Regions from separate parts of the Stenotrophomonas sp. 86428_Sma genome, predicted to be linked through region 2. Evidence: predicted binding sites of a transcription regulator. Region 2 holds the regulator's gene; the other holds the start of a gene.
What was found. The regulator FliA, encoded in region 2, starts transcription of late flagellar genes. The targets are predictions, from matches to a motif close to TAAAGTTTNNCNNNCNNNGGCCGATAA.

Region 1: a site for FliA is predicted at 14,212-14,238, ahead of ACZK3J_RS06745 (GGDEF domain-containing protein). Genes of this name have one in related genera too.

What each region holds. Positions count from the first base shown of each region.
Region 1 is NZ_CM151156.1:1,463,557-1,478,578, forward strand. It holds gene ACZK3J_RS06675 (bleomycin resistance protein) at 1-102, opposite strand, end outside; gene ACZK3J_RS06680 (hypothetical protein) at 309-1,193, opposite strand; gene ACZK3J_RS06685 (GNAT family N-acetyltransferase) at 1,197-2,261, opposite strand; gene ACZK3J_RS06690 (aspartate aminotransferase family protein) at 2,290-3,690, opposite strand; gene ACZK3J_RS06695 (MtnX-like HAD-IB family phosphatase) at 3,753-4,469, opposite strand; gene ACZK3J_RS06700 (DegT/DnrJ/EryC1/StrS family aminotransferase) at 4,644-5,846, opposite strand; gene ACZK3J_RS06705 (DMT family transporter) at 5,857-6,255, opposite strand; gene ACZK3J_RS06710 (EamA family transporter) at 6,252-6,611, opposite strand; gene ACZK3J_RS06715 (alpha/beta hydrolase) at 6,613-7,449, opposite strand; gene ACZK3J_RS06720 (sensor histidine kinase) at 7,529-8,908, opposite strand; gene ACZK3J_RS06725 (response regulator) at 8,905-9,588, opposite strand; gene ACZK3J_RS06730 (metallophosphoesterase) at 9,723-10,850, opposite strand; gene ACZK3J_RS06735 (winged helix-turn-helix transcriptional regulator) at 10,924-11,373, opposite strand; gene ACZK3J_RS06740 (MFS transporter) at 11,451-12,668, shown strand; gene ACZK3J_RS06745 (GGDEF domain-containing protein) at 12,764-14,179, opposite strand; gene ACZK3J_RS06750 (TonB-dependent siderophore receptor) at 14,469-15,022, shown strand, end outside.
Region 2 is NZ_CM151156.1:2,250,820-2,265,841, reverse strand. It holds gene flhF (flagellar biosynthesis GTPase FlhF) at 1-822, shown strand, start outside; gene ACZK3J_RS10415 (MinD/ParA family ATP-binding protein) at 809-1,696, shown strand; gene ACZK3J_RS10410 (RNA polymerase sigma factor FliA) at 1,693-2,436, shown strand; gene cheY (chemotaxis response regulator CheY) at 2,494-2,886, shown strand; gene ACZK3J_RS10400 (protein phosphatase CheZ) at 2,886-3,491, shown strand; gene ACZK3J_RS10395 (chemotaxis protein CheA) at 3,494-5,326, shown strand; gene ACZK3J_RS10390 (flagellar motor protein) at 5,428-6,168, shown strand; gene motD (flagellar motor protein MotD) at 6,170-7,186, shown strand; gene ACZK3J_RS10380 (ParA family protein) at 7,191-7,973, shown strand; gene ACZK3J_RS10375 (chemotaxis protein CheW) at 7,970-9,172, shown strand; gene ACZK3J_RS10370 (STAS domain-containing protein) at 9,458-9,766, shown strand; gene ACZK3J_RS10365 (response regulator) at 9,763-10,128, shown strand; gene ACZK3J_RS10360 (chemotaxis protein CheA) at 10,174-12,162, shown strand; gene ACZK3J_RS10355 (methyl-accepting chemotaxis protein) at 12,515-14,764, shown strand; gene ACZK3J_RS10350 (flagellar brake protein) at 14,923-15,022, shown strand, end outside.

The sequences.
Region 1 (15,022 bases), 790 kb from region 2:
GCGGTGTTCCCAGTCAACCACGAAGCCCAGTCCCTGCACGTAGAACGGCAGGGTGGAGTCGGCGTGGCGCATGCGCAGCTGGGGGATGACGGTCTGGGCCATGGCGAGGGCTCCTGGGGCAGGCGTCCAGTGTAGTGCCGGCCGCTGGCCGGCATCCTCATTGTTCCCGGGCTCACGAGGATGCCGGCCAGCGGCCGGCACGACCGACTCTGCCTGGGTCTGGTAGTTGCCAACCTTGGTTGGCATTGCCGGCCAGCGGCCGGCACTACCGAAGCCACGCTGGCCAACGGCCGGCATTACCGACGCGGTCAGCAGGCGGTCGGCACGGCGGCCATCGCCGCCAGCAGTTCGCGGTTCACCTGCTGGTGCCGCGCCTGCCATAGCGGTAGATCCTCGGCGCTGACGTCAGGCTGGCCATCCAGCGACGACAGCCAGCGCTTGAAGCGGCTCTGGTAGTTGGCCAGCGACACTTCGCCGGTGATGTCACTGCCGACCAGGCCGCCGGCGCGCAGCGCTTCGATCACCACCAGTGCGTGTTCCAGCTGGAAGCGGCCCTGGTCCCAGTTGCTGCGGGCGACGTCCTCGGCGAACACATCTTTGTCGATCGACAGGTAGGTTGGTTGCGGTGACTTCGCCTGCTCGGCGGCGAACGCGGCCACCAGCGCTTCGGGATGCTCGAAACGGCGGAAGGCGTGGCCCATGCCGAGGCGATGCCCCCAGCCCACGTCCACGTCCATGCACCAGTAGGTCAGGCGACCGCCGATCAGCGGGCGCCAGTGGTTCTCCCAGGCATGGCCGAGGCCGATGTCGCTGGAGGTGATGCCGAGCACGTGGATGTGCGAGATCTGCGGCAGCTTGCTGGCGGCGTTCACCCACGACCCGCAGTGCATGCCGAGCGGGAAGCGCATGTTGTCCGGATGGTTGTCCAGCACCACCAGCTGGAACGGCGCCTGCGTGCGCATGCGCTGCAGCAGCGGCAGGCTGAGGTGGTGGAAGTCGCCACTGCCGAGCATTACCGTGCCGAGCTGGGCCGGCAACGGTGCCAGCACTTCAGTGGCGAAACGGTTCAGGGTGGCATTGCGGCAGGCGAAGCGCAGTGGATCGTGCCATTGCGGCAGGGCCAGGGTCTGCGCCTCTGGCAGCGGTAGCACGCCACCGTCCAGGTCCAGGATCAGCGGGGAACGCAATGGCATCGCTCAGCCGCCTCCGTCCGGTTCGCCCTGCAGGTACGGGGCCAGCCTGCGCAGGGCTGCACGCAGCAGCGGGGAACGGGCGTGGATCGCATGCCGGGTGGAGGTGAAGCTGGCACCCAGTTCGGCCTTGATCCGCGAATCGGTCCAGCCGGCCACGTAGTGGCTCAGGCTGTGCTGCAGCGCGTATTCGAGGTTGTGCATCCAGCTCACCGCGTACAGGTTGTGCTCGCGGGACTGCGGATAGGCCAGGCCGATGTACTTGTCCACCAGCTTGCCCGCATGCACGTAACACAGGTTCCAGCCGATCAGCTGGCCCTGGTGGCGGTACAGGAACATCCGTCCCTGGCCCTGGCTGTCGGCCAGAAGCTGCTGGAAGTAAGGCAGGTCGAGCTGGTCGAAATGCACCGCGCTCTGCGCGTACACGCCCAGGTACAAGGCATACAGTTCGGCCTGCAGCTGCGGGTCGGCCAGGGCCGGATCGCCGGTGGCGATGCAGTCGATCTGCAGGTCGTCGCGCGAGCGCAGCTTGCGCCGGATGTTCTTGCGGCGCGAAGACGACAGGCGGCCGAGATAGCCATCGATCGAATCGAAATCGATCGCCACCCAGGCCAGCGGCATGCCTTCCAGTTCGACGAAGCCGCGTGCCAGCAATGCCTGCAGGAAGGCACCGCTGTGTGCGTTGGCCGCGTCGTCCAGCAGCGGCGAATCGATCGCCAGGTCCTTGACCACCAGAAGGCGCGTATCGCCGATCGCGTGACGCGTCACGTCCTCGGCCAATGCCTCTGGTGCGACGTGCGCGGGCAGCGGGGTGTACTCGGTGCTGGTGGCGCCGACGAAGCGGGTCTTCCAGGTGATCCAGGGCCGCCACAGGCGCGACAGCGGCAGGCCAAGCAGCTTGCCGCGCAGGTCGTCATCCATCGTGGTGGTCAGGTCCAGCGGCGCACGGAAGGTCGGCAGGCCGCTGGGAAGGCGGCCTGCCTCGAATCCGAGTGGCGGGTGGGCCAGGAAGCCCTCCAGCAGCGCGGCCGGTTCCAGCGCGGTGCTGGATGCGCGTGACGTCATTTCCATCGGCACGGGAACCGGCAGCGCATCGACCTCAGCCCTTGGCCTTGGTCAGCGCCTGGTCGAGCAGGGTGATCGCCAGGTCGATTTCTTCGTAGCTGATGTCCAGCGACGGCGCGAAGGTGATCACGTTCTTGTACCAGCCACCCACGTCGAGCACGAGGCCCATGCGCTTGCCGTCGTGCAGCAGGTCACCGGCCAGACCGATGTCGACCATGCGGTCCAGCAGTTCCTTGTTCGGGGTGTAGCCGTCGGTCTGGCAGATTTCCGCGCGCAGGGCCAGGCCCAGGCCGTCGACGTCGCCGATTTCCGGGTGGCGCTTCTGCAGGCTACGCAGGCCATCGAGGAAGTACGCGCCCTTTTCCGGCACGGTGCGCTCGTAATCCATTTCCTTGCCCAGCTTCAGCACTTCCAGGCCCAGGCGGGTGCCCAGCGGGTTGGAGTTGAAGGTGGAGTGGGTGGAGCCCGGCGGGAACACGGTCGGGTTGATCAGCTCTTCGCGCGCCCACAGGCCCGACAGCGGGTTCAGGCCGTTGGTCAGCGCCTTGCCGAACACCAGCACGTCCGGGGTCACGCCGAAGTGCTCGATGGCCCACAGCTTGCCGGTGCGCCAGAAGCCCATCTGGATTTCATCGACGACCATCAGGATGCCGTACTTGTCCAGCACGCGCTTGAGGCCGGTGAAGAAGTTGCGCGGCGGGATGACGTAGCCGCCGGTGCCCTGGATCGGTTCGACATAGAATGCGGCGTACTCCGCCTGACCGACCTTGGGATCCCACACGCCGTTGTATTCGCTTTCGAACAGGCGCTCGAACTGCCACACGCAGTGGTCGGAGTACTCGTCCGGGGTCATGCCCTTCGGGCGACGGAAGGGGTACGGGAACGGAATGAACATCGCGCGCTCGCCGAAGTGGCCGTAGCGGCGGCGGTAGCGGTAGCTGGAGGTGATCGACGACGCACCCAGGGTACGGCCGTGGTAGCCGCCTTCGAAGGCAAACATCAGGCTCTTGCCGCCGCGCGCGTTGCGCACGATCTTCAGCGAGTCTTCAATGGCCTGCGCGCCGCCGACGTTGAAGTGCACGCGGCCGTCGAGGCCGAACTTCTCGTGCATGTCCACGGCAATGGTCTTGGCCAGCTGCACGCGGGTCGGGTGCAGGTACTGGCTGGCGACCTGCGGCAGGGTGTCGATCTGGTCCTTCAGCGCATCGTTCAGACGCTTGTTGCTGTAGCCGAAGTTGCAGGCCGAGTACCACATCTGCAGGTCGAGGTAGGGCACGCCCGCACCGTCGAACATGTAGCTGCCTTCGCCGCGCTGGAAGATCTTCGGCGGGTCGACGTAGTGGACGGTATCGCCGAAGGAGCTGTAACGGGCTTCGTCGGCTAGCAGCTGCGCGTCGGAGGCGGCGGCGTCGGCGTTCTTGTCAAAAATGTTCATGCAGTTCGGTTCCGTGAAGGACGTTCGAAAGAGGTAGCGGGGGCGTGCTTGGAAGGGAGTGCTCAGGCGGTGGCCAGCAGCAGGGGCAGTACGGCGGGCTGCGGGCTGGCGTCGATACGACGTGGCTGCAGCAGGCTGCCATCGAGCAAGTGCGGCAGCAGTGCGATTGCATCGTGGAAGGTATCGATGGCGGCATGCTCGATGCCGGCATGGGTGCAATGGGTGATCAGGCGACGCTTGGCGAACACGAAGTCGGCATCTTCGGAGACGCAGAAATCCGAACTGCCATCGCCGATCATCAGCACACGCGGTGCTTCGTTGGCGCGCGCCTGCGCAGCGCAGGTGCACTTGCAGGTGCCGCTGCGGCAGCCTTCGGCCTGGTAGGGCGATTCCAGTTCCCAGTGGTCATCGCACCAGCGCAGGTGGTTGGCCACCACCGGCAGTCGCGACAGGCCGTGGTTGGCGAGGATGCGGTGGATCGCATGGTCCAGGCCGTCACTGACGATGCGCAGCGGCACGCCCAGCTGTTCGGCACGGCTGACAAAGGCGGCAAAGCCCGGATCGATCTGCACCTGGTCCAGGTGGGCGTCGAGCGTGGCCGGGTCCAGTTTCAGCAGCCTGACCTGGCCCTGCATGCATTCGCGCGAGCCGATCTTTCCCGCCTTCCACTGGTCTTCCAGTTCCTGCCAGCCCAGCTGGCCGTATTTCTCCAGCAGCGAGTCGATGACATCTTCGAGGCTGATGGTGCCGTCGAAGTCACACAGGATGCTCCAGTGCATGGGCAGGTCCGTCGATGAAAGGAACGTCCGGCGCGATGCCGGGCCAGGCTCAATGTAGGTAGGCAGCCTTTCTCGTTCCTTTCCTGTTGAAAGCCTGCATTGCAGGGCGCGGAAAGCGTTCAGGAAGGTGCATGGATGAATGCGTGGGGCGCACTCCATCCGTGCGTCCTGGGGTCACGCGCGGGCCAGTGCCCGCAGTATTTCGGCGGTCTCTTCACGGGTCTGCCAGGCGCTGTTGCCGAGGGTCAGCATGCGTGCGGCGAAGTCGCGTGCGTTGGGCATGTCGTCCTGCGGCACGATGCCGCGCAGGTAGGCATAGCCGGGCAGGGCATGGATGAACATGCGGCTGGCGCCAAGCCCGCGTGGCCACAAGTCCTTCAGTACTGCATCGCGGGCGCGTTGGCTGGGCAGCAGCAGCATCAACAGTGGCCAGGTGCCACCGCTACCGGCCAGCCCATCGACCACCTCAACGGCAGGCAGCTGTGCCAGCTGCACCCGCAGCTGCAACGCACGCAGCCGACCGGCCTGAAGGAATGCCGGCAAGCGCCGCGCGGCATGCGCGCCGATGTTCTGCCGCCACTGGCTGACCCGGTGCTGCGGGATATCCAGCGGGAAAATGTCACCGACCGCATCTTCCAGATCGCCACGCTGAAGCGCATTGCGCAGTGGATTGCCATACACCAGTGACAGCAGCGAAGGGCGATAGCAGGCAGCAAGGCCCAGCAACTGCACGCTCCGCAGCAGCTCCCAGCGCAGGCTGGAGCGAACGTGCTGGACGGCATGTTCGGCCAGCGCAGCACGCAGTTCGTCATCGCGGCTGACCAGCAGGCCGCCTTCATGCAGGCTCAGGCCCTTGCCGGCGGCCAGGCTGAAGAATCCGATATCGCCGCGCATGCCGACACTGCTGTTGCCGACCCGTGCGCCGAGTGCCTGCGCGGCATCTTCGATCACCCAGGTGCTGGCGTTGCGGGCGACTTCGCAGGCCAGCTCGACATCGGCAATGCGCCCGCCCAGGTGGGTGGGCAGGATCGCCAGCGTGCGCGCATCGGCCAGCCGCTTGAGCTGGCCGGGGTCGAAGTCGAAATGACCGCGCCGGGTATCGCACAACTGCACGCGCAGGCCCAGGCTGTGCACCGCGATCGGCACCAGCGGGCAGCTATAGGCCGGCATGATCACGGTGTCGCGCTTTGGCGCACGCTTGCGCAGCGTGCGCAGGGCGATCAGCAGCGCGTGCGTGCCGGAACAGGTCAGCTGCAGCGGCGGTGTGCCGAGTTGGCTGGCCAGGATGTCACGCAGGTCGCCGCCACCGGGAAGGAAATCGCTGGCCTGCATCGGCAGGCCGGCGGTTGGTGGCAGTTCGCGCGCGAACAGGCTCATCGCAGCGCGCTCACGTCGTGGTTTCGGCAGGGCTGTGCGGGTCGTCCGCCTCGGCGCGGCCGAGGCAGACGATGCCGGCCACGATCAGTACCGCACCGAGCAGATGGTGGAGGGTCAGCGGCTCGTTCAACAGCCACGCCGACAGCAGCAGCACGCTGATCACTTCCAGGTGCGAGGCAGCAAAGGCGGGACCGATCGGCGCATGGCGCAGCAGGCTCATCCAGGTGAAGAATGCACCCACGTAGCCGAGGATGGCGCCGTAAACCCACGGCTGCGACAGCACGCGCAGCAGCCAGGCGGTGTTGGCCTCGACCGGCAACGCGGCGTCACCGGCGTACTTGAAGCACAGCTGGGCCAGCGTGTCGAAAGCCATCAGCAGCGGGAAGCCGATCACATACAGGCGCCTCATGAGCCGGCCCCCACCACGGCTACGCCGGCGGTGACCAGCAGCATGCCGGTCACCCGCAGCGGCGTGAGTTTCTCGCGGAACAGGAAACGGCCGGCGATCATCAGCGCGACGATGTTGATCGAGCCCAGCAGCACGCCCTTGGACAGCGGCACCAGCGACAGGAACGCGATCCAGGCGACGAACTCAAGCACGTAGCAGGCGATGCCGATCCACAGCCAGGGACGGCTGAGCATGTGTTTCCAGCGCTGCAGTCCTTCGCCCTCCTGCGGGTCGCTGGCGGCGGCCTTGAAGGCGAGCTGGCCACCGGTATCGAGCACGACATTGGCCAGCCACAGCAGCGTGGCAAGTGCCCCCATGTCAGGCCACCGCCTTGAGCACGCCAGTGCGTTCACCGATTTCGGTGAAGAAGCGCGCGCTGCGGCGGATCACATCGCGGCGTTCGCGGTCGATGGTGATCATGTGGTAACTGTCTTCCAGCACCACCAGTTCCTTCGGGCCGCTGACCCGCGACATCACCAGCTCGGCGTTGCCCATGCTGGCCACGTCGTCCTCGCGGGCGTGCATCACCAGGCACGGCGCGGTGACCTGGTGCAGGTGGCGGCGGGTCCAGTTGCTCAGGGCGCGCATTTCGGCCAGGGCGTGCCAGGGGTTGCCCGGCAGGCCGGCGGCGGCGCTGTCGCCGGACAGCATGGCGGCGCTGACCTGCGCACGCAGGCGCTCGTCACGCAGGCCGTACGGCGGTTCTTCCATGAACATGCGGTCGCGGCCGATGTTGAAGCGCTTGAACCACGGCAGCAGGAACGAGAAGCGGGCCACGGCGGGGATGTTCCAGCCGTCATAGCGGAAGGTGGCGCCGTACACGCCAACCCCGGACACCCACTCGGGGCGACGTGCAGCCAGTGCCAGCGACAGCACCGCGCCCATCGACAGGCCGCCGACGAACAGCTGGTCGACCTTGCCGCGCAGGGTTGCCGCCGCATCTTCCACGCCCTGGTACCACTGTTCCCAGGTGGTCGCCAGCAGGTCATCCACGCTGCCGCAATGGCCGGGCAGCTGCACACCGTGCACGGTGAAACCGGCGTTGTTCAGCCCTTTGCCCAGCATGCGCATTTCCGCCGGGGTGCCGGTCAGGCCATGGACCAGCAGCACGCCCTGTGGGCCACCGGGGAGGAAGAAGTCGTGCGATTCGGTCACCTGGCGGCTCCGGGACGGCAGTGGGGATGGCAGGATCGCAAGCGCGATTTTCGCCAGCCTTTCAGCGCCCCGGGCCGGGTCAGGGCGCCTTCAGCAGCGGCAGCGTGATGGCGACCTTCAGTCCGCCACCTGGGCGGTTCAGGAAGCTCAGGCGGCCGCCGAAGTGCTCCACCGCCTCGTGCGCGATAGCCAGGCCGAGGCCGGTGCCGCTGGCAGCGGTGCCCGGCGCCCGGAAGAAGCGCTCGCCCAGCCGTGGCATCACGTCGTCGGGCACGCCAGGGCCGTTGTCTTCCACATACAGTTCGACATCATTGTCGTCCAGCGCGTGCACGCCCACCGTGACGGTTGCATTGCGGCCGGCATAACGCAGGGCGTTGTCGATCAGGTTGTCCAGCGCTTCCTGCAGCATGGCGCCGTTGCCGAGTACACGCAGCGGATGGGGACTGCCGCGGTAGCCCAGATCGATGCCATCGCGGATCGCCTCCGGTACGCGCATGCCGACCCACTGCGGTACCAGCTCGCACAGGTCCAGTGCCTCCACGGTATCGGGCACGGTCTGCGCCCGGCTCAGTGCCAGCAGCTGGGTGCTGACCCGGGCGGTGCGCTGGTTGAGCCGGCGGATGTGCTGCAGCGCCTCGCGCACTGTATCGGGGTCGCCATGTGCCAGTGCCTGGTCCACATGCAGGGCCATGCCCGCCAGCGGCGAACGCAGCTGGTGCGCGGCATCAGCGATGAAACGGTTCTGCAGGGTGATCATTTCCGCCTGGCGGGCAAACAGATCATCGATGGTGCTGATCAGTGGCTGGATCTCCTCGGGCACGTCGGCATCGGAGATCGGCGCCAGTTCGCCGCGGCGCTGGGCCAGGCGGGTCCTCAGCGGGGTCAGGATGCGCAGGCCATAGGTCACGCCGAACCAGACCAGCGCTGCGGTACCCAGCGCCAGCATGGTCATCAGCGGGATGATGATCATCAGGATCTCGCGCGCACGCTGCCGGCGGTCGGCCATGCTCTCGGCCACGGTCACCGCCAGCTGGTCCTGCGGATCGTTCATCGCCTGCGTGCAGACGGTGGCCATGCGCACCTGCTGGCCATTGAGGTTGCCGTCGTACAGCGCCGGATGCACACCGGTGCAGTCCTGCGAAGGGGCGTACGGGCTGAAGTCTGCATTGCCGCTGAGCGTACCCATGCGGCTGCTGTCGACGTTGAAGTAGCGATGGCCGTCGGGGTCGTACTCGATCAGGAAGCGCGCCTGCGGAGACAGGTCGCTGGTCACCGGCATGGTGCTCAGCATCTGCGCGAACGAATGCGTGTCGTCGATCAGGTTGCGGTCGTGGATGCGGTTGGAATAGTCCAGCGCAACGTAGTAGGCCAGGATCGTGTTGAAGGTGAGCAGGCCCAGCATCGGCAACGCCAGGAAGGCGAGCAGGCGCCGGCGCAGGCTGGGTGGTCCACTGATCACGGGGCGCTGTCGTCCTGCGCGTCTTCCAGCATGTAGCCCAGCCCGCGCACGGTGCGGATGCCCATTCCGCCGGGCTGCAGCTTGCGGCGCAGGCGGTGCAGGGCGATGTCCAGGCCGTTGTCGGTAAGGTCCTGGCCCCAGTCGCACAGCGCCTCCACCAGCTGCGCGCGCGACACGATGCGCTCGGCGCGGACTGCCAGAGCCGACAGCAGGCCGAACTCGCGCGCGGTCAGTTCCAGCGACTGGTCGTCGATCCACACCCGGTGCCCGGCCAGGTCCAGGCGCAGGCGTCCGATGCGCAGGTCCGGGTTGCCATTGCTGGTCACGCGGCGCAGCTGTGCGCGCACGCGCGCTTCGAATTCGTCCAGCGCGAACGGCTTGACCAGGTAATCGTCGGCGCCCAGGTCGAGCACGCGCACGCGTTCGGCCAGGCCGTCGCGGGCGGTCACCACCAGCACCGCCAGGCCATCGCCGCGCTGACGCAGGCGCTGCAGCACATCGCGGCCATCCAGCTGAGGCAGGCCCAGGTCCAGCACCAGCAATGCGTACTGGGTCGAGCCCAGTGCCGCGTCGGCGTGCGCGCCGTTGTCGACGTGGTCAACCACGTGCCCCTGCCGGCGCAGCGAGGCGCACAGGCCGGAGGCGATATCCGGGTCGTCTTCAGCAATCAGAACGCGCATGCGCGGGGGCTCCTGTAACGGTCAGGCCCACCGGATGGACGGGGTGGGCCTCTCTCGGCTGCCGAGGGTAGCCGCAAACTGGGTGAAGGTGGAGCGCGCCGCCGCCGCCCGGTGCCGTCGCGCTGTCCCTTCATTCAGTCCTGCAGGCCCGGCTCACCCGGCGCCAACGGCACCCGCGAGCCATCCAGCAGGCCACGGCTGAGCCTGCCATTTTCGATGAACAGCAGTTCGCCGTTCTCGCCGTTCTTGATGCTGCTGTCGATGGCGATCACGCGGTCGCCATGGAAGCTGCTGACGTGTGGCATCGAGGTGTGGCCGACCACGATGCGTTTGAGCTGCAGGCGGTCGAGTACGGTCTGCACCCCCGCGGTGTCGAGGCGGCCATCAAAGTAGCCGCGGTACCAGATCGGGCTGGTCTTGCCGTCATACAGCGGTGCGGTGGCCGGGTCGGCCTTTACTTCGGCCTTGGGCAGGCCCAGTGACGCCTGGTAGGCCGCATTGGTGCGCGCCGGGTCCAGCGCCAGCTGCACTGCCTCGGGCGAAATACCGCCGTGCAGGAACAGGGTGTCGCCGATCTTCAGCAGCACCGGGCGGGTGCGCAGCCACTGCCCGATCACCGAATCGGCACCGTACAGCTGCGGGTAGCTGCGGCCGAGCAGCTGCGCGCTGCGCAGGTACTTCGGGTTGACGTAGCGCAGGTCGTCGTACAGCACCATGGTTTCGTGGTTGCCGAGCACGAAGTGCACCGCGCCGCCGGCGGCGGCCGCCTGCTGCTGCAGGCCATACAGCAGCCAGAAGGCCTCGGTCACCTGCGGGCCACGGTCGAACACATCGCCGGCGATGACCAGCGTGTCCTTGCCCAGCGCCCAGCGATCCTGGGCATCGATGACCTGGTGGGCGCGCAGCAGGCGCACCAGCAACCCGTACTGGCCATGGATGTCGGACAGCGCAACGATGCGCGGCACGGCCGGCAGCACGGAAACCGAAGGCGCATTCGGGGCAGCCACGTGCACCGTGTGCTCGTAGCCGCAGCGCGGGGCGATGTCGGCACCTGCGGCCTGCGTGGCAAGCGTGTGCGACTCGACCTTGTCGTCGCAGATCCATTTGGCCTGCAGCTGGTCGCCCTGGCGGAACACATAGGGGCCATCGGCCTGCACGTGGTCGGCGGGCGCGGCAACCTCGCGGGCCTGCGTGGTTGCTGTGGCGCAGGCCAGCAGCGGCAACAGCAGGGTGGTCAGCAGGGAAGGGCGATCGCGCGACATCGGCGGCATCCAGTGGCGGAAAGACCCGATGCTAACCGGCGCGGGTGTTCGTCGGTGTGCGCGAATGGGCGGATCAGGTGTCGCGCCCGCCGTCCCTGAGCTTGCGCACGCGGGTGGCGGTGGGCTGAAGTGGCTGGCCGTCGCGCCCGCGCGGCTGCATGTAGGGCAGCGGCCGCCGCGTCGCCGATTCGATCAGCTGTGAATGGGCTTCACCGGCCTCGAAGCGATGGCGTTCACCCCATTGGCGCAGCGCGACCAGCAGCGGGAACAGTTCCTGGCCAGCGGCGGTGAGCACGTATTCCTGGTAGGCCGATCCATCGGAGGCCGGCTGCAGCTGCAGGACGCCGGCCTCTACCAGCCGGCGCAGGCGGTCGCTGAGGATGTTGCGGGCCGCGCCGAGGCTGCGCTGGAAATCACCGAAACGGGTGACGCCATCGAAGGCATCACGGATGACCAGCAGCGCCCAACGGTCACCGAGCAGATCGGCGCTGCGGGCGACGGGGCAGGGGCTGTCGGCGTGCATGGTGGACCTCTCTGATGTGGTTGCAGTTTAAAACCAATGGCAGTAGTCTGCATCAAGTTTCAAATTGCAACCACATCATGAGTGCCATATCGCTTCCCCGCCCGCTGCTGGTCCTGCTCGCGGTTGCCGCAGGTGCCAGCGTTGCCAACGTCTATTACGCGCAGCCGCTGCTGGATCAGCTTGCACGCGCCTTTGCGCTGGACCGGGCCGTGGCTGGCGCGGTGCTGGCTGCTACCCAGGCCGGTAGCGTGCTGGCGTTGCTTGGCCTGCTGCCGCTGGCGGACCGTGGTGACCGGCGACGCCTGCTGCGGCTGCAGTTGATCGCATTGGTGCTGGCGCTGCTGTGGCTGGCAGCGTCACGCACGGCGGGCTGGCTGTTGTCGGGCATGCTGCTGGCCGGCTTGCTGGGCACGGCGCTGACCCAGGGCCTGATCGCCTATACCGCCATGCTGGCACCGCCCGAGCAGCGAGGTCGCGTGGTCGGTGTGGTGCAGGGCGGCGTGTTCATCGGCCTGCTGCTGGCGCGCGTGGTGTCCGGTACGGTGGCGGCGGCCTTTGGCTGGCAGATGGTCTACCTGTTGTCAGCGATGGTGATGGCGGGGTTGGCGGCGCTGCTGTGGCGGCGCCTGCCCGCAGTACCGGTGCCGTCGGTTCCCCCACGCTGGCGCGAGCTGCTGGGCTCGATGCTGGGCATGCTGCGCCGCGATCGAACGCTGCGCGAGCGTGGGCCGCTGGCACTGCTGCTGTTTGCCGGCCTCAATGTGTTCTGGGCGGCGGCACCCTTGCCGCTCTCGGCGCCACCGCTGCATTGGTCGACCGCCGCCATCGGTGCACTGGGCCTGGCCGGGGTGATCGGTGCGCTGCTGGCGGCGCGGGTAGGGCACTGGATGGACCGTGGTTTCGCGCATCCGGTCAGCGTCGGTGCGCTGTTGTTGATGCTGGTTGCGTGGTGGCCCTTGCTGGGCCTGCCGCAGTCGCTGTCGTTGCTGCTGTTGGGCGTGATTGTGCTCGACCTGGGTGGACAGGCACTGCACGTATCAAACCAGGCATCGCTGCTGCGCGCGCCGGCTGAACAGCATGGACGCCTGGTGGCTTTGTACATGCTGTTCTATGCGGTGGGCAGTGGTGCCGGTGCAGCGGCCGGGCCGTGGATGCAGGCGCGCCATGGCTGGCCGGCGGTATGCCTGTTGGGGGCGGGCATCGCGTTGCTGGCGCTGCTCTGGTGGGCAGCGTGGCGGGTGGTGGCGGTGAAAGCAGCGGCCGGCGGCCGTATCGGTAGTGCCGGCTGTCAGTAGAGTCGACTGTCAGTCGACTGCTCTTCGCCCTGCGTGCGAAAAACCCCGCGGTGCGCGCGATAGTCGACCCGCGGTCGACTCTACCTGTCCTGCCGTCATCGCTGCAGTGCGCGCCGTCCCGGCGCTTCCTGCAGGTCCGCACTGGCCACCACCACGCGGTTGCGGCCGCTGCGCTTGGCCTCGTACATTGCCGCGTCGGCACGGGCCATCAGCCGCTCGTAGTCCGGATGGCCGTCGTGGCCGGCCACGCCGATGCTGGCGGTCAGTGCCAGCACCTGGCCGTTGGCCAGTGCCACCGGCGACTGTGCGATCTGCCGCCGCAGGCTCTCGGCGATCACGGTCGCCTGCGATTCGCTGGCAGCCACCAGTACCACCACGAATTCTTCGCCGCCATAGCGGAACAGGTAGTCGCTGCCGCGCGTGAGCTGGCCGAGCAGGCCGGCGACGTGCTGCAACGCGCGGTCGCCGGCATCGTGGCCGTGGCCATCGTTGATCGCCTTGAAGTGATCCAGGTCGAGCAGCAGCAGCGAGAATGGTGTGCGGTTGCGTGTGGCCAGCTCGATTTCCCGGCGCAGCACGGTGGGCAGGAAGCGACGGTTGAGCAGGTTGGTCAGCGCGTCGCTGCCGGCATCCAGTTCGCCGATGCGCTCGAACAGCAGTGTCATCAGGGTGCGGATGGCGGCCAGGTCCTCGCGGATGGCCGGCAGCACCGCCAGTCGCTGCGCCGGAGCATCGCCGCTCGCGCGCTGCAGGTGGCCATCAATGCGGGCCATCAACTGGCCCACCTGCTGCGTTTCGCTGCTTTCGCCGAAGCTGGGGATGCCCTTGTGGGTGAACCACAGGCCGAACTCCGAGGTGGCCAGGCTGGCGTTGTCGCTGGCCTGCACGTGGCCGGCCAACGCGTAGAGCAGGGCGTTTTCCCAGTCCAGCAGCAGTGCGCGCTGGCGCTCGCGTTCGGTACCGACGTTCTGTACCAGCGAGAACAGCCGGTAGGCGGCGTCGGCACGGGTGGAGCGCTCGCGCGCGTGGGTGTAGGCCAGGGTCATGCCTTCCATGGCGATGTCCATGATCGCGCTGAGGCAGTCGATGGCGGCAAATGCGGTGTCGCTGTCCGGTGCATCGTCGCGCAGGCGCACGAACAGTTCGTGCTTGAGCACGCGCGCACCGCGGGTAACCAGGTCGACCGGAATGCCGACGCGGGCGTGCACGTCGCCGATGATCCGCTGCGAGGCCACGGTGTTGGCGATGCCGCTGGCATCAGTGGTCAGCAGCTGCGCCAGCCAGCGCTGCATGGCCGGCTGCAGGCGCTGCTTGACCTGGTCGTGGGACAGGAAACGGCGCGCACGGGTGTCCTGCAGCAGTACTTCGTAAAAGCGCTGGGCCAGCGCGGGTGGGGCATCGGTAGCAGCGGCCCTGAGCAGCGCGGTGGCGGCAGGGCCGGCCTGCAGCAGACACTGCTGCCAGGCCTCGGCCAGCGGCTGGCTGGCATCGTCCAATTGGGGTGGTTCCACGTCGATCTCTGACTGCGTACGGCAAACCACGGGTATCGGCCGCGGCGGCATACGGTTGATGGCGGGTTAGCCGGCCAGTTTACGCGCGGTGCAGGGTTGCACGGTGCGCAAACCACATCGGCGCCGCTGCGGCAATGAGTGAACGCATTTGAGAATCAATCGCATTGATGGTAGAGTGCGCGCACGGAACGGGCTGCAGGTGCCTGCTGCAGGACTGCTCCGCCTCCCCCTCGTCGTTGCCTCAAGCCCTTTGCCAGAGGCCCCGTAGCCCTGCCAGAAGGTCCTGATCATGTCCCCTGCCGTTGTCCTTTCGCCGCGCCCGCTGGCGCTTGCCGTTGCCGCCCTGCTGGCCGGCAGCGCTCTGACCGCCCACGCCGAAACCGACGCCACCGATATCGACACGGTGCACGTCACCGCCTCGCAGATCGCGCGCCAGGCCCTGGGTACCTCCACCATCACCGCAGAGGACATCGCCAGGCGCCCGCCGGCCAACGACATCGCCGAGCTGCTGCGCACCATGCCCGGCGTCAACCTGACCGGCAACAGTGCCTCGGGCCAGTACGGCAACAACCGCCAGATCGATCTGCGTGGCATGGGCCCGGAAAACACCCTGATCCTGGTCGACGGCAAGCGCATCGGTGCGCGTGATGCCGTGCGCATGGGCCGCAGCGGTGAGCGCAATACCCGCGGCGATACCAACTGGGTGCCGGCGGAAATGATCGAGCGCATCGAAGTGCTGCGTGGCCCTGCAGCGGCACGTTATGGCTCGGGTGCTTCCGGTGGCGTGGTCAACATCATCACCAAGCGCCCGACCGGCGACCTGACCGGCGCGGTCGACCTGTA
Region 2 (15,022 bases):
CGCCTGCGCGGCTGCCCGGTGCGCGCCACCGCGCTGGACCTGATGGACGAGTATGGCTTCGATGCCGGCCTCGCCCGCGACGTGGCCATGCAGATCCCGCTGGAGACCGAGGCCCATCGAGGCCGCGGCCTGATGCTGGGGCTGATTTCGCGCAAGCTGCCGATCGCCCCGGTCGACCCGCTGGAAGAAGGTGGCGTGATCGCCCTGGTCGGCCCGACCGGCGCTGGCAAGACCACCACCATCGCCAAGCTGGCCTCGCGCTTCGCCGAGAAGCACGCGCCGCGTGACGTGGCCCTGGTCACCACCGACACCACCCGCATCGGTGCCCGCGAGCAGCTGTACGGCTACGGCCGCCAGCTCGGCATCGCGGTGCACGAGGCCAACAGCGGCACCGACCTGGACCAGCTGCTGGAACGCCTGAAGGACTACAAGCTGGTGCTGATCGACACCGCCGGCCTGGGCCCGCGCGACCGCGCCCTGGCCGCCCAGCTGCAGTGGCTGCGTGCCGCGCGCCAGGTCCGCACCCTGCTGGTGCTGCCGGCCAACACCAGCTTCGGCGACATGGACGAGGTGGTCCGCCGCTTCGGCGCCGCCAACCTGCAGGGCTTGGTACTGAGCAAGCTGGACGAGACCGGCCGCTTCGGCAACGCCCTGTCGGTGGCCGTGGATCATGCCCTGCCGATCACCTGGGTGACCGATGGCCAGGACGTCCCGGAGGACCTGCACCGGGCCAGTGCAGCCAATCTTGTACTTCGCCTTGAAGATTTGCGCCGCGCGGCCGATATGCCCTGCAACCCGGAGTTGAACCATGCCGTCGCGTGAGTACGCCAAGCTGACCAAGACCTTCCCGCTGTCGGCCACCCGCAGCGAGCCGCTCGGCCCTGTGCGCACCATTGCGGTCACTGGCGGCAAGGGCGGCGTGGGCAAGACGAATGTGTCGGCCAACCTGGCCGTGGCACTGGCTGGCATGGGCAAGCGCACGCTGCTGCTGGACGCCGACCTCGGCCTGGCCAACATCGACGTGATCCTGGGCCTGAACCCCACCTTTACACTGGCCGACCTGGTCGCCGGCCGCTGCACGCTGGATGACGTCATCGTCGAAGGCCCGAACGGCGTGCTGGTGGTCCCGGCCGCATCCGGCCGCCGCCACATGGCCGAGCTGGCCCCGGCCGAGCACGTTGGCCTGGTCAACGTGTTCTCCGAGCTGGAGCGCGAGCTGGACATCATGGTGGTGGACACTGCCGCGGGCATCACCGATGGCGTGCTGACCTTCTGCCAGGCCGCACAGGACACCGTGGTGGTGGTCTGTGACGAGCCGGCCTCGATCACCGACGCCTACGCACTGATCAAGGTGCTGTCGCGCGAGCGTGGCGTGGACCGCATCCAGGTGGTGGCCAACATGGTGCGCGACCCCAACGAGGGCCGCGTGCTGTACGAAAAGCTGACCCGCGTCTGCGAGAAGTTCCTTGCCGATGTCTCGCTGAACTACCTGGGCTGCGTGCCGCAGGACGATTGGCTGCGCCTGTCGGTGCAGCGCCAGCAGCCGGTGGTGAAGGCCTATCCGTCCAGCCCGGCGGCGCTGGCGATCACCGAGATCGCGCGCCGTACCGCGCGCTGGCAGGCGCCGACCGAACCGCGTGGCGGCGTCGAGTTCTTCCTCGAACGCATCCTCAAGCAGCGTGGGGTGACGGCATGAAAGGCGCAGCCCAGTACAGGGAAGTGCAGCGCTCGGCGGCGAACGAAGTCATCGCCCAGCATTCGGACCTGGTGCGGCGCATCGCCCACCACCTGGCCGCGCGCCTCCCGGCCAGCGTCGAGGTCGACGACCTGATCCAGGCCGGCATGATGGGCCTGATCGAAGCCTCGCGCAGCTATGACGCCGACCAGGGTGCTTCTTTCGAGACCTACGCCTCGATCCGCATCCGTGGTTCGATGATCGACGAGATCCGCCGTGGTGACTGGGTCCCGCGCTCGGTGCACCGCCGTGCACGTGATGCCGCCGCCACCATCCGCCGCCTGGAACAGAGCAGTGGCCGTGCCGCCAGCGCCACTGAAGTGGCCGCCGCGATGGAGATGCCGCTGCCCGAGTACCTGCGGCTGATGGAAGACGCTGCACGTGGCCAGGTGCTGAGCCTGGAATCGCGCATCGAGGACCAGGGCGAGCTGGACACCGTCGCCCAGGGCGGGCCGACCCCGCAGCAGGTACTGGAGCGCGGCGAGTTCGGTCGCGAGCTGGGCAAGGCCATCGGCCACCTGCCCGAGCGCGAACAACTGGTGCTCTCGCTGTACTACGAGCAGGAACTGAACCTGAAGGAGATCGGCGCGGTGCTCGGCGTGAGCGAGTCGCGGGTCTGCCAGATCCACGGCCAGGCGGTACTGCGCCTGCGTGGCCGGCTGAAGCTGTTCGAGGCTGCCGACGCAGGCCTCGAAGAATGAACATCCCCGAGGCGGCTGCCCCCGGCCGTCCGGAATGAACAACAAAGGAATTCTGCTTTGAACAAGAACATGCGCATCCTGATCGTCGACGACTTCTCGACCATGCGTCGAATCGTCAAGAACCTGCTGGGCGATCTGGGCTTCACCAATACCGCCGAAGCCGAGGACGGGCATGCCGCGCTGTCGCTGCTGCAGAGCCAGCCGTTCGATTTCGTGGTCACCGACTGGAACATGCCGGTGATGACCGGCATCGAGCTGCTCAAGGCGATCCGTGCCGATGCCAAGCTGAAGACCCTGCCGGTGCTGATGGTCACGGCAGAAGCCAAGCGCGAGCAGATCATCGAAGCCGCCCAGAGCGGTGTGAACGGCTACATCATCAAGCCGTTCACCGCGCAGACGCTGGAAGAGAAGCTCGGCAAGATCTTCGAACGCCTGGCGGCCAGCGTCTGATGGATACCACGGTCGACAAGAACGCCCTCGCCCTGCGCCTGCAGGAGGCTCTGGACGCGCTCGAATCCGGTGACGAGGCCGCCTGGCGGCAGCGCATCGACGGGCTGGTCGCGCTGCGCACGCAGCCGATGATGAGCGGCCTCTCGCGGCTGGCCCGCGAGCTGGGACAGGCGCTGGGCGAACTGCCGACCGTGCCGAGCGAAGCCGGCGAACTGGACGACGCCTGCGCGCGACTGGACCACGTGGTGGCGATGACCGAACAGGCCACGCACCGCACCCTGGACCTGGCCGAGGAATGCCGCAGCCTGACCGAACAGCTGCGCGCCGAAGGCCTGCAGCCGGGCCAGGACGCGCAGCTCGAGCGCATCCGCCACAACCTGACCGAGATCGCCCTGACCCAGAGCTACCAGGACCTGACCGGGCAGATCATCCGTCGCGTGGTCGGCATCGTCCGCCGCGTGCACGAAGGCTTCGGCGCGCTCGGCCTGCCGCCGGAACAGCATCGCACCGACCCGGAACTGGCCGGGCCGGCACTGAAGGGACTGGACCGCCACGCGGTCTCGCAGAACGACGCCGACGACCTGTTGTCGGATCTGGGGCTGTAAGCATGAGCGCGGTATCCGACGACATCACTGCCGATTTCATCATCGAGGCGCAGGAGATCCTGGATCGCCTCGGCGAACAGCTGGTGTCGCTGGAGCAGGCACCGCAGGACAGCGACCAGCTCAACGCGGTGTTCCGCGGCTACCACACGCTCAAGGGCGGCGCCGGCTTCCTCGGCGTCACCGCCATGGTAGAGCTGTGCCATGCCGCTGAAGAGGCGCTGGGCGCCGCACGTGCCGGCCAGGCCGTGCTGCAGGCCCACCACTTCGACGCGGCCCAGCAATCGCTGGACTACCTGCAGTCGATGCTGGACGCGGTTTCCTCCGGCACCGAGCCGGGCTATGCGCCGCCGGACCTGATCGCACAGTTCGACGTGCACGGCGGTGCCGTGGCTGCACCCGCCGCCGCAGCAGCACCCACCGCGGGTGGCAGCGACCTGATCACCGACGACGAATTCGAGGCTCTGCTCGACCAGCTGCATGGTGGCAACGCGCCGACCGCGGTCGCGCCAGCGAAGAAGGCCGACGACGGACTGATCAGCGAAGACGAGTTCGAAGCCCTGCTCGACCAGCTGCACGGTGGCGCGGCACCGGGCACCAAGCCTGCGGCCGTGGTGGCACCGGCACCGATCGCAGCGCCGCGCCCGGTCGCCGCACCGGCACCGGCGGCGAAGCCGGCCGCCAAGCCGCTGGCCGAGGCCGAACATACCGTGCGCGTGGACACCAAGCGCCTGGACGCGATCGTCAACCTGATCGGCGAACTGGTGCTGTCACGCAATCGGCTCAAGACCCTGCGTGCACGCCTGCGCGATGAAGAGCTGGACCGGGCCGTGTCCACTCTGGATATCGCCACCGCCCGCCTGCAGTCGGCAGTGATGCGCACCCGCATGCAGCCGGTGGGCAAGGTGTTCTCGCGCTTCCCCAAGGTTGCCCGCGACGTCGCCCGCTCGCTGAAGAAGGAAGTGGACCTGGAACTGATCGGCGCCGAGACCGAGCTCGACCGCAACCTGGTCGAAGCGCTGGCCGACCCGCTGGTGCACCTGGTCCGCAACGCCATCGACCATGGCGTGGAAATGCCCGACCTGCGCGAGGCACAGGGCAAGCCACGGATGGGCCATGTGCGCCTGTCGGCACAGCAGGAAGGCGACTACGTCAGCATCGAGGTGCAGGACGATGGCGCCGGCATCGACCCGGAAAAGCTGCGTGCCAAGGCGCGCGAGAAGGGCCTGATCGATCCGGAAGCCGCCGCCCGCCTGAGCAGCGAGGAGTGCCTGCACCTGGTGTTCCTGCCCGGCTTCTCGACCAAGCAGCAGGTCACCGACATCTCCGGTCGTGGCGTCGGCATGGACGTGGTGCAGTCACGCATCCGCGAACTGAGCGGCCAGATCCAGATCCAGTCGGAACTGGGCCGTGGCAGCCGCTTCCTGATCCGCGTGCCGCTGACCCTGGCGATCCTGCCGACCCTGCTGGTGCAGGCCGGCGAGGACGTCTATGCGCTGCCGCTGGCCCGCGTGATGGAAGTGCTGCACGCGCCGCGCACCTCGCTGGGCTGGTTCGATGGCCGTGCCGTGCTCGACCGCCGCTCGCACACGCTGCCGCTGGTCGATCTGCGCCAGTGGCTGGATGTGACGCCGGCCGCCTCGCCGCTGCTGACCATCGTGGTGCTGCAGGCTGGCGAAGCGCGCTTCGGGCTGGTCGTGGACCAGGTACGCGGGCGTGAGGAAGTGGTCATCAAGCCGCTGCCGAAAGCGCTGCGCGGCCTGCGCGGTTATGCCGGTGCAACCTTGATCGGCGATGGTCGCATGGCGCTGATCCTGGACGTGGACGGGCTGCGATGAACCCCGCCGGGCCATGCCCGGCGCCCCGAAAACTGTGACTACCGTCTGTACGCGATCTACCGGTGTCTCAAGTCCCATTCATACACGCCGATACCGGAACCATGGATAGACTCAGCCTCATTGGACTCTTTCTCGCCCTGGCCTCGCTGGTCGGCGGCAGCATCCTCAAGGGCGCCGGCCTGGCGTCGTTGTGGTCGCCTGCGGCGTTCGTGATCGTCATCGTCGGCACCGTCGCCGCGATCCTGCTGCACACCTCGCCGGCGGTGTTCAAGCATGCCTTCAAGATCGTGCGCTGGGTCGTGCGCCCGCCGCACAGCGATCGCCGCGAACTGATCCAGCAGATCGTCGAGTGGAGCAACATCGCCCGCCGCCAGGGCCTGCTGGGCCTGGAATCGCAGGTGGAAGCGCAGCAGGACCCATTCCTGCGCAAGGGCCTGCAGCTGCTGGTGGACGGCGTCGAGCCCGAATCGATGCGGCACATGCTGGAAATCGAACTGGGCAGCCAGGAACACCAGGACCAGGCCGGTGCCAAGGTCTTCGAAGCGATGGGCATCTATGCACCGACGCTGGGCATCATCGGTGCCGTGCTTGGCCTGATCGCGGTGATGAAGAACCTGGCCGACCCGAGCAAGCTTGGCCACGGCATCGCCGCAGCGTTCACCGCCACCATCTACGGCATCGCCTCGGCCAACCTGCTGTTCCTGCCGGTGGCCGCCAAGCTCAAGAGTGTGATCTCGCACAACACCCGCGACCGCGAAATGGTAATCGAAGGCCTGATCTCGATCGCCCAGGGCGAAAACCCGCGCAACATCGAAACCAACCTCTCCGGCTTCCTGCACTGACATGGCCCGCCGCAAGCACCACGAAGAACACGCCAACCACGAAGCATGGGCGATCCCCTATGCCGACCTGATGACGCTGCTGCTCGCCTTCTTCGTGGTCATGTACGCGATTTCCTCGGTGAACGAAGGCAAGTACCGGATCATGGCCGACGCGCTGACCGATGCCTTCGGGGGCGCGCCGCGCACGATCAATCCGGTACAGGTCGGCAACAAGCAGGTGCAGGGTGGCGGCTGGGACAGCCCTTCGGTGATCAAGTCCGGCACCAAGATCGGGCCCTCGGCGCCTGCGCCGTCGCACGACCCGACCCTGCTGCCGTCGATGGCCTCGCAGATGCGCATGCCTGTTTCGGTGCACAACCAGGAGCAGATCGCGCGCGCCGAGCGCCAGCTCAACAGCATCGCCGACCGCCTGACCGCCGCGCTCGCGCCGCTGATCGACCGCGGCATGATCAGCGTGCGCCGCACCGAGCTGTGGATCGAAGTCGAGATCAACAGCGACATCCTGTTCCCCACCGGCTCGGCGGCGCTGGACGTGCATGCGCGGCAGACCCTGGCCAGCCTGGCCGAGGTCCTGCGCGACGTACCCAACAGCGTGCGCGTGGAAGGCCACACCGACAACGTACCGATCGCCACCGCCACCTTCCCGTCGAACTGGGAACTGTCGGCCGGGCGCGCGGCCAGCGTGGTGCACCTGTTCGCCGACCAGGGCGTGCAGCCGTCGCGGCTGGCGATGGTCGGCTACGGCCAGTTCCGCCCGCGCGAAGAGAACGACAGCGCGCAGGGCCGCAACCGCAACCGCCGGGTGATGGTCATCATCCTGGCAGACACCTCGCACTCGGTGGACCCGCTCGGCCAGCGCCTGAACGCAGCCACCGGTGCCACCCGGAACACCGATACCGAACAAGCCGCGGCAACTCCGGCTACCGCCCCCACCTCCCCCATCGCACCGGTGAAGTTGCCGCCGGTGCCGGCTGGCAGCCGCGTCGGCGCCGCCGTTCCCCCGGCAATGAAGGAGTAATCCGATGCGCATCTGGGCAGTCGCCAACCAGAAGGGCGGAGTCGGCAAGACCACCACCACCCTCGCCCTCGGCCGCGGACTGGCCGCACTTGGCCATCGCGTGCTGTTGATCGACCTCGATCCGCACGCCTCGCTCAGCCGCGCGTTCGGCGTACCGGTGGACCCGCCGCCGGCTGGCGTGCTGGAGCTGTTCGGCGCCCCGCCCGCCGATCTTTCCAGCCTGTGCCATGCCAGCAGCATCCATGGCCTGGACTATGTCTGCGCACAGTCCGCGCTGGCCACGCTGGAACGCCGCAGCGCCAACCAGCCCGGCCTTGGCCTGGCACTGCAGAATGCGCTTGCGCGCCACCAGGGCCAGCACGACTACATCCTGCTGGACTGCGCGCCCACCCTCGGCCTGTTGATGATCAATGCGCTGGCCGCAGCCGATCGCCTGATCATCCCCACCCAGGCCGAGCCGCTGGCCCTGCATGGCCTGGACGGCATGGTCCGCACCGGCGAGATGGTCGAACGCTCGCGCCGCCGCCCGCTGCCGATCTCGATCCTGCCGACCCTGTTCGATCGACGCACCCGCGCCGGCAACGAGTCGCTGCGGACCATGCAGGACCGTCATGGCGCGCGCGTATGGGAAGACGCGATCCCGATCGATACCCGCATCAGCAATGCCGCCGGCCTGACCCTGCCGAGCGTTGGTGAGGATTACCCGGGCCGCGGCCTGGCCGCCTATCGCCGCGCGCTGAACTGGATCCTCGGCGAGGATGCCCGCGCCCTGGAGCAGGCCGCATGAACAGCACCGGTGTACTGGACGACTACCTGGACGAACTGCTGGGCGAAGCGATCGCCGCGGCACCACCGGCTGCACCGCCGCCGGCGAGCGACGAAGCGTCCCCGGCAATTGCAGCCGACGCCGAACGCGAGCCGACCTGGGATGACCTACCGGCCGAGGTGATCTACGAAACCGAGACCGTCGCCGCTGCGCCTGCCGTCGACAACGCCGCACTCGAAGCCGCCTTCGACGCGGCCGCAACGGCTGAGCGCGAACCCACCTGGGACGATCTGCCCGCCGAAGTGATCTACGAAACGGAGACTGTTGCTGCTGCAGCGGCAGAGGACGACGCAGCACTGGAGGCCGCCTTCGAGGCCGCCGCGATGCCTGTCGTCGCCCCCGAGCGCGAACCGACCTGGGATGACCTGCCTGACGAGGTGATCCACGAGACGGCCCCTGCTCCCGCCACCGCCAAGTCTGGCCCGGAACCTACATGGGACGACCTGCCGGACGAAGTGATCTACGAGACCGATCCGGCCGACAGCCATCGACTCGCCCACACCGACAGCCCCGGCCTGGAGGCCGCGTTCGAGGCCGCTGCCGGCGGCGAGGACGTTCCTGCGCCACCAGCGGCCGTGGTCGCAGCACCCGCTCCAGTTGCACACACCGGTGCCGCGCCGCCACCGCGCGTGGCCGTGGACGCGCCAGCAGGCAACCGCCCGAGCAGCTGGCAGGAGCTGCAGGCACAGGCACATCGGCCCGCCAGCAGCCCGCATCCGCAGAACCGACGCGCCGGCGAGCGCACCTCGCGCTGGCTGCGCCTGCGCTGCGGCACCCAGGCCTATGCACTGGAACTGCTGAAAGTGCAGGAAGTGGTGCTGCCAGTGCCGCTGCTGCCCTTGCGCGGCACTGCGCCGGCCATGCTGGGCATCATGAACCTGCGTGGCCAGGTGGTACCGGTGATGGACCTCGGCCTGCACCTGGGCGCCGCGGCCGCCGAAGACGACTCACAGACCCGCATCGTGGTGCTGGAAGAAGACGGCGAGACCATCGGCCTGCGCGTGTCGGCAGTGGAAGATGTCGCCAACCTCACCGACTCGCAGATCGAGCCGCCCGATACCGCGCGCATCTGCCAGATCTCCAACGACCTGTTCCGTGGCGTCGCCCGGGTCAGCCAGCGCCCGATGATCCTGCTGGATGCCACCCGGCTGTTGAGTTGAACGAAAAAAGGGGACGGAGGGGATTAAGTCGCAATCGACCAGGCTCTCCCGCAGCCACCCTCGGCAACGGCGACCACGCAGTGGGGACGTAAGGTATTGATCCAACGGATCAATGCCTTGCGTCCCCGACAGGCACCGCATCGGCGCAAAGCGCCGAGCCAGTTGCGACTTAATCCCCTCCGTCCCCTTTTCAACAGCGCCCGCATCGACGCACCGCGTCGATTCCCCTAAAGAACCCCACCGGGGTGCCGTTATGGATCACGGAACCGTTTGTCCGGAGCAACGATGAGCACTGTCGAACTGGGTGGGGATCTCGGCATCGAGAGCACCACCGAGCTCAAGAACCGCCTCGCCCCGCTGGTGGCGCAGGCAGGCGAGCTGACCCTGGATGCCAGCCAGGTCGCCCGCATCCACACGGCCGCCGTGCAGGTGCTGTGTGCGTTCGTGCAGGCCCGCCGCGAGGCAGGCCTCGGCACCGGCTTCCACGGTTGCACTGCAACCTTCCGTGACGCCGCGCGCCTGCTGGGCGTCACCCAGGCCCTGGGCCTGGACGTAACCCATGACAACCTGAAATCTGTGGAGAACGCTGCATGAGCGCACGTATCTTGGTGGTGGACGATTCGGCGTCAATGCGCCAGATGGTGTCCTTCGCCCTCACCTCGGCCGGTTTTGCCGTCGAAGAAGCTGAAGACGGCGCGGTCGCGCTCGGTCGCGCCAAGGGCCAGCGCTTCAATGCGGTAGTCACCGACGTCAACATGCCGAACATGGACGGCATCGCGCTGATCCGCGAACTGCGCCAGCTGCCGGACTACAAGTTCACGCCGCTGCTGATGCTGACCACCGAATCGGCCGCCGACAAGAAGTCCGAAGGCAAGGCCGCCGGTGCCACCGGCTGGCTGGTCAAGCCGTTCAATCCGGAACAGCTGGTCGCCACCGTGCAGAAAGTGCTGGGCTGATCGCCCGCCACCGCTCCCCCTCTTCGCTTCCGGACCACCACTGCCATGAGCATGGACCTGCAACGCTTCCACGCCACCTTCTTCGAGGAGAGCCGCGAAGGCCTCGACGCGATGGAGGCTGGCCTGCTGGCCCTGGAATCGGGGCAGCAGGACGCGGAGATCATCAATTCGGTGTTCCGCGCCGCCCACTCGATCAAGGGCGGCGCCGGCACCTTCGGCTTCGACGCGATCGCCGGCCTGACCCATGTGCTGGAAACGCTGCTCGATGAGCTGCGTGCCGGCAAGCGGGCGCTGGAAGGCCACGCCGTCGACGCCATGCTGTCCTCGGTGGACGTGCTGCGCGCCCTGCTGCGCGAAGCCGAACTCGGCCAGGCCGCCGATCCCGCCGCAGTTGCTGCGGTGAAGGCGCGCCTGGAGGCGGTTCTTTCCGGGGAGGCCGCAGCGAGCGCCCCCGCGGCCGCCGCAGCCAAGGTGGACGATACGCCGGAAGCCTGGCAGATCGGCTTCACCCCGGCGCCATCGCTGTTCATGAGCGGCAACGACCCGCTGCGCATCATCCGCGAACTGGAACATCTCGGTTCGCTGCAGGTCGCCGCGCGCATGGAACGCCTGCCCGGCTTCGCCCAGCTCGACCCGCTCGAGGCCCACCTGGCGTGGGACCTGGGTCTGGTCGGCAAGGTGCCGCGCAGCAAGATCGAAGACACCTTCGCCTGGGTGCTGGACGACTGCGAACTGGACATCCGTCCGGCTGCGCCGCCGAGCCTGGCCACCGAGGCACCTGCCACACCCGCCCCTTCCACACCGGCTGCCGTTGTACCGGCGGCACCCGCCGCCGCTGCCAGCAGCGCTGGCGGCCAGGAAGCCGAAACCTCGATCCGGGTCAGCGTCGACAAGGTCGATGCGCTGATCAACCTGGTCGGCGAACTGGTCATCACCCAGGCCATGCTCAAGCAGGTCTCGCACGCGCTGGACCCGGTCCACGCCGAGAGCCTGTTCGCCGGCCTGGACCAGCTTGAACGCAACACCCGCGACCTGCAGGAAGCGGTGATCGGCGTGCGCATGCTGCCGGTCGATGCGGTGTTCCGCCGCTTCCCGCGCCTGGTCCGCGACCTGTCCAGCCGCCTCGGCAAGCAGGTGCGCCTGCGCACCGTCGGCGAAGGCACCGAACTGGACAAGGGCCTGATCGAAAAGATCGCCGATCCGCTGGTGCACCTGGTGCGCAACTCGATCGACCACGGTCTGGAGATGCCCGACGTGCGACGTGATGCGGGCAAGGACGAGACCGGCACGATCACCCTGGCAGCCTCGCATCAGGGTGGCCATATCGTCATCGAAGTCAGCGACGACGGCCGCGGCCTGGACCGTGCCAAGATCCTGGCCAAGGCCACCGAACGCGGCCTGGCGGTGCCGGACAACCCGACCGATTCGCAGGTCTGGGACCTGATTTTCCAGCCGGGTTTCTCCACCGCCGATGCAGTCACCGACCTGTCCGGCCGTGGCGTCGGCATGGACGTGGTCCGCCGCAACATCCAGGCACTGGGGGGCGAGGTCCAGATCGAAAGCAGCCTCGGCGCTGGCACCCGCACGCTGATCCGGCTGCCGCTGACCCTGGCCATCCTCGACGGCATGACCGTGGCAGTGGCCGGTGAAACCCTGATCCTGCCGCTGGCTTATGTGCTTGAGGCCCTGCAGCCGCAGGCCGAGGACATCCGCAGCATGGCCGGCGAAGGCCGCGTGCTGCGCGTGCGTGGCGAGTATCTGCCGATCCTGTCGCTGAGCGAGTACTACGGCTACGGCAACCGCGCACCGGGCAGCGAATCGCTGGTGGTGGTGGTTGAAGGTGATGGCCAGAAGATTGCGCTGGAAGTGGACGAGCTGGTCGGTCAGCAGCAGGTGGTGGTGAAGAACATCGAGAACAACTACCGCCGCATCGGCGGGGTATCCGGTGCCACCATCCTTGGCGATGGCCGCGTGGCCCTGATCGTCGACATCGGCGGTCTGGTGCGTTCGCTGCGGATGCCGCAGGCCGCCTGATCCACGTTGCATGCGTGCACTGAGCCGCCGCCCTTCGGGGCGGCGGTTTTCGTTTGCGCGCACGGCCACGATCTGACCGCGCTCGCTTCGCCAGGCATACCGTGAACTCCGTCTGCACGAAGGTTTCGGGCGCAACCTTGCCGTTCAAGCGAAAGCCCTGTCATGGCGCCACTTTCGCGCCGCCGTCCCTACGCAACCGAATGTGATCTGCGTCCATAAAGTCCATCCGAACTGCGCCGCTATTTCGCTTTGACGGCCGTCACCGAACCCCCACCGGGCACCACCGTTCGCTCTGCAACCACCCCCAGCCGACGCAACGACGCCGGCGCCCTGCCCACCTGGAGCACCCTGCATGAAGTGGTTCCACGATCTGCCCATCGCCCGCAAGCTGGCCGTGGGGTTCACCCTCACCACCTTGATGACCCTCGTCCTCGGCGCATTCGCACTGCTGCGGCTCAACGAGGCCAACAAGCAACTGGGCGAGATGGCCAGCAACGATATTCCCTCGGTGCAGCATCTCGGCGAGGCGCGCTCGCAACTCGGCGAGTTCCGCACCTACGAGCTGGCTCTGTTGAGCATGCTCGACCAGCCTGACAAGGTGGCCGACTACTACAAGCGCATGGACGGCACCGCCAAGGCCGTACATGACGAACTGGCTGCCTACTCGGCACTGCCGGCCCTGGCCAAGGAGCGCGAGCTGTACGCTGCGGCCAACGTACAGCTGGACCGCTACTTCGCTGCCAACAAGGCCATGCGCGAAGCCGTCGCGGCAGGCGACGGCACCTTGGCGCGGCAGATCTCCGACGAACAGTCGCGCCCGGCCCGCCGTGACCTGTTCGCTGCGATGAAGACCCTCGGCACCCATATCGCCGGCCTGATGGATGCCAAGATCGCCGATGCAAATGCCACCCACCGCGCCAGCATGATCGCCATCATCGGCTGCATCGTGCTGCTGTCGCTGGTGGCGGCCGCGCTGGCGACGATCATCTCGCGCGCCGTCACCGGCCCGCTCGGCAAGGCCGTGCACGCGATCCAGGCCGTTGCCCGTGGCGATCTCAGCGTCAGCACCCAGGCCACCAGCAAGGACGAAGCCGGCAAGATGCTGGCCGCCACTACCGAAATGACCGCGATGCTGCGCCGCTTCTCCGAGCAGACCCAGCTGATGGCGCAGATGCACGCCGGTCCAGACATCAGCCACCGCATTCCGGAAGACTTCCCGGGCGTCTATGGGCAGCTGGCCAGCGGTATCAACACGGTCATTTTCGAACATCTCGACGCGATCCGCGACGCCATCGACGTGCTCAACCAGTACGCCACCGGCAACCTCACCCCGGACGCACGCCGCCTGCCCGGCAGCCGCGCGATCCTGCACGAGTCGATGGATGCGGCCAAGGCCAGCCTGCTGGCCATCAACACGCAGATCCAGCAGCTGGCCAGTGCCGCCGCCGCAGGCGACTTCAGCCAGCGCGGTGATGCGCAGCGTTTCGATCACGATTTCCGCGTGATGATCGAGCAGCTCAACAGCATGATGCAGGTCGCCGACGGCAACCTCGGCCAGCTCTCGCAGCTGCTGCAGTCGATCGCCGCCGGCGACCTGACCGCGCGCATGGACGGCCAGTTCAACGGCGTGTTCGCACGCATGCGTGACGACGCCAACACCACCGTCACCCAGCTGACCCAGATCGTCGGCCAGATCCAGGCCAGCGCGTCCAGCATCACCCTCGCCGCTGGCGAGATCGCCTCAGGCAACAGCGACCTGTCGCGCCGTACCGAGCAGCAGGCCGCCAATCTGGAAGAAACCGCCGCGTCGATGGAGGAACTGACCTCCACCGTGCGCCAGAACGCCGAGCACGCCCGCCAGGCCAATCAGCTCGCCATCGGCGCACATGGCGTCGCCTCGCAGGGCGGTGAAGTGGTCGGCCAGGTGGTCACGACCATGTCGGCCATCGAAGCCTCGTCGAAGAAGATCGCTGAGATCATCTCGGTCATCGACGGAATCGCCTTCCAGACCAACATCCTGGCGTTGAATGCTGCAGTGGAAGCTGCCCGCGCAGGTGAACAGGGCCGTGGCTTCGCCGTGGTCGCCAGCGAAGTGCGCACCCTCGCCCAGCGCTCGGCTGCGGCCGCCAAGGAGATCAAGGGCCTGATCGACGACTCCGTCGGCAAGGTCGCCGAAGGCTCCAGCCTGGTGCACCAGGCCGGCAGCACCATGGGCGAGATCGTCGCCTCGGTGCAGCGCGTGACCGACATCATGGCCGAGATCTCCGCCGCCTCGCAGGAGCAGTCGGCCGGCATCGAGCAGGTCAACCAGACCGTGGTGCAGATGGACGAAACCACCCAGCAGAATGCGGCGCTGGTGGAAGAAGCCACCGCCGCTGCACGTGCAATGGAAGACCAGGCCGTGCAGCTGGGTGAAGCCGTGGCCCGCTTCCGGCTGGCATCACAGGGCACGACGGCCATCCCGGCACGCCCACTGGCGGCACCGGTACCGCGCCAGGTCGCAGCCGCCGCACCGGCCGCAAAGCCGGTCCCGGCGCGTACGCTGCGCACCGCGACGGCCCAGCCGGCGCTGGCCGCAGACGGCGACTGGCAGGAGTTCTGATGTACCCGGGGTCGGATCCCTTTCCTTCGGGAAAGGGATCCGACCCCTGACGCATGGAAAGTGATGCAATTCTCACTTCATAATCGGGCACAGTGGCCGATATCCCCATTGAGCCTCGCGCCAACGCGTGCTGGCGCCCGCCCCCGACCGTAGATTCCATGTCCGACGGCAACGACACTGCAGTGCATGATGTCCACGCGGCTGATGCCGCTGACGAACGTTTCCTGGTCCGTAATCCGCGCCAGCTGCGGCAGCTGT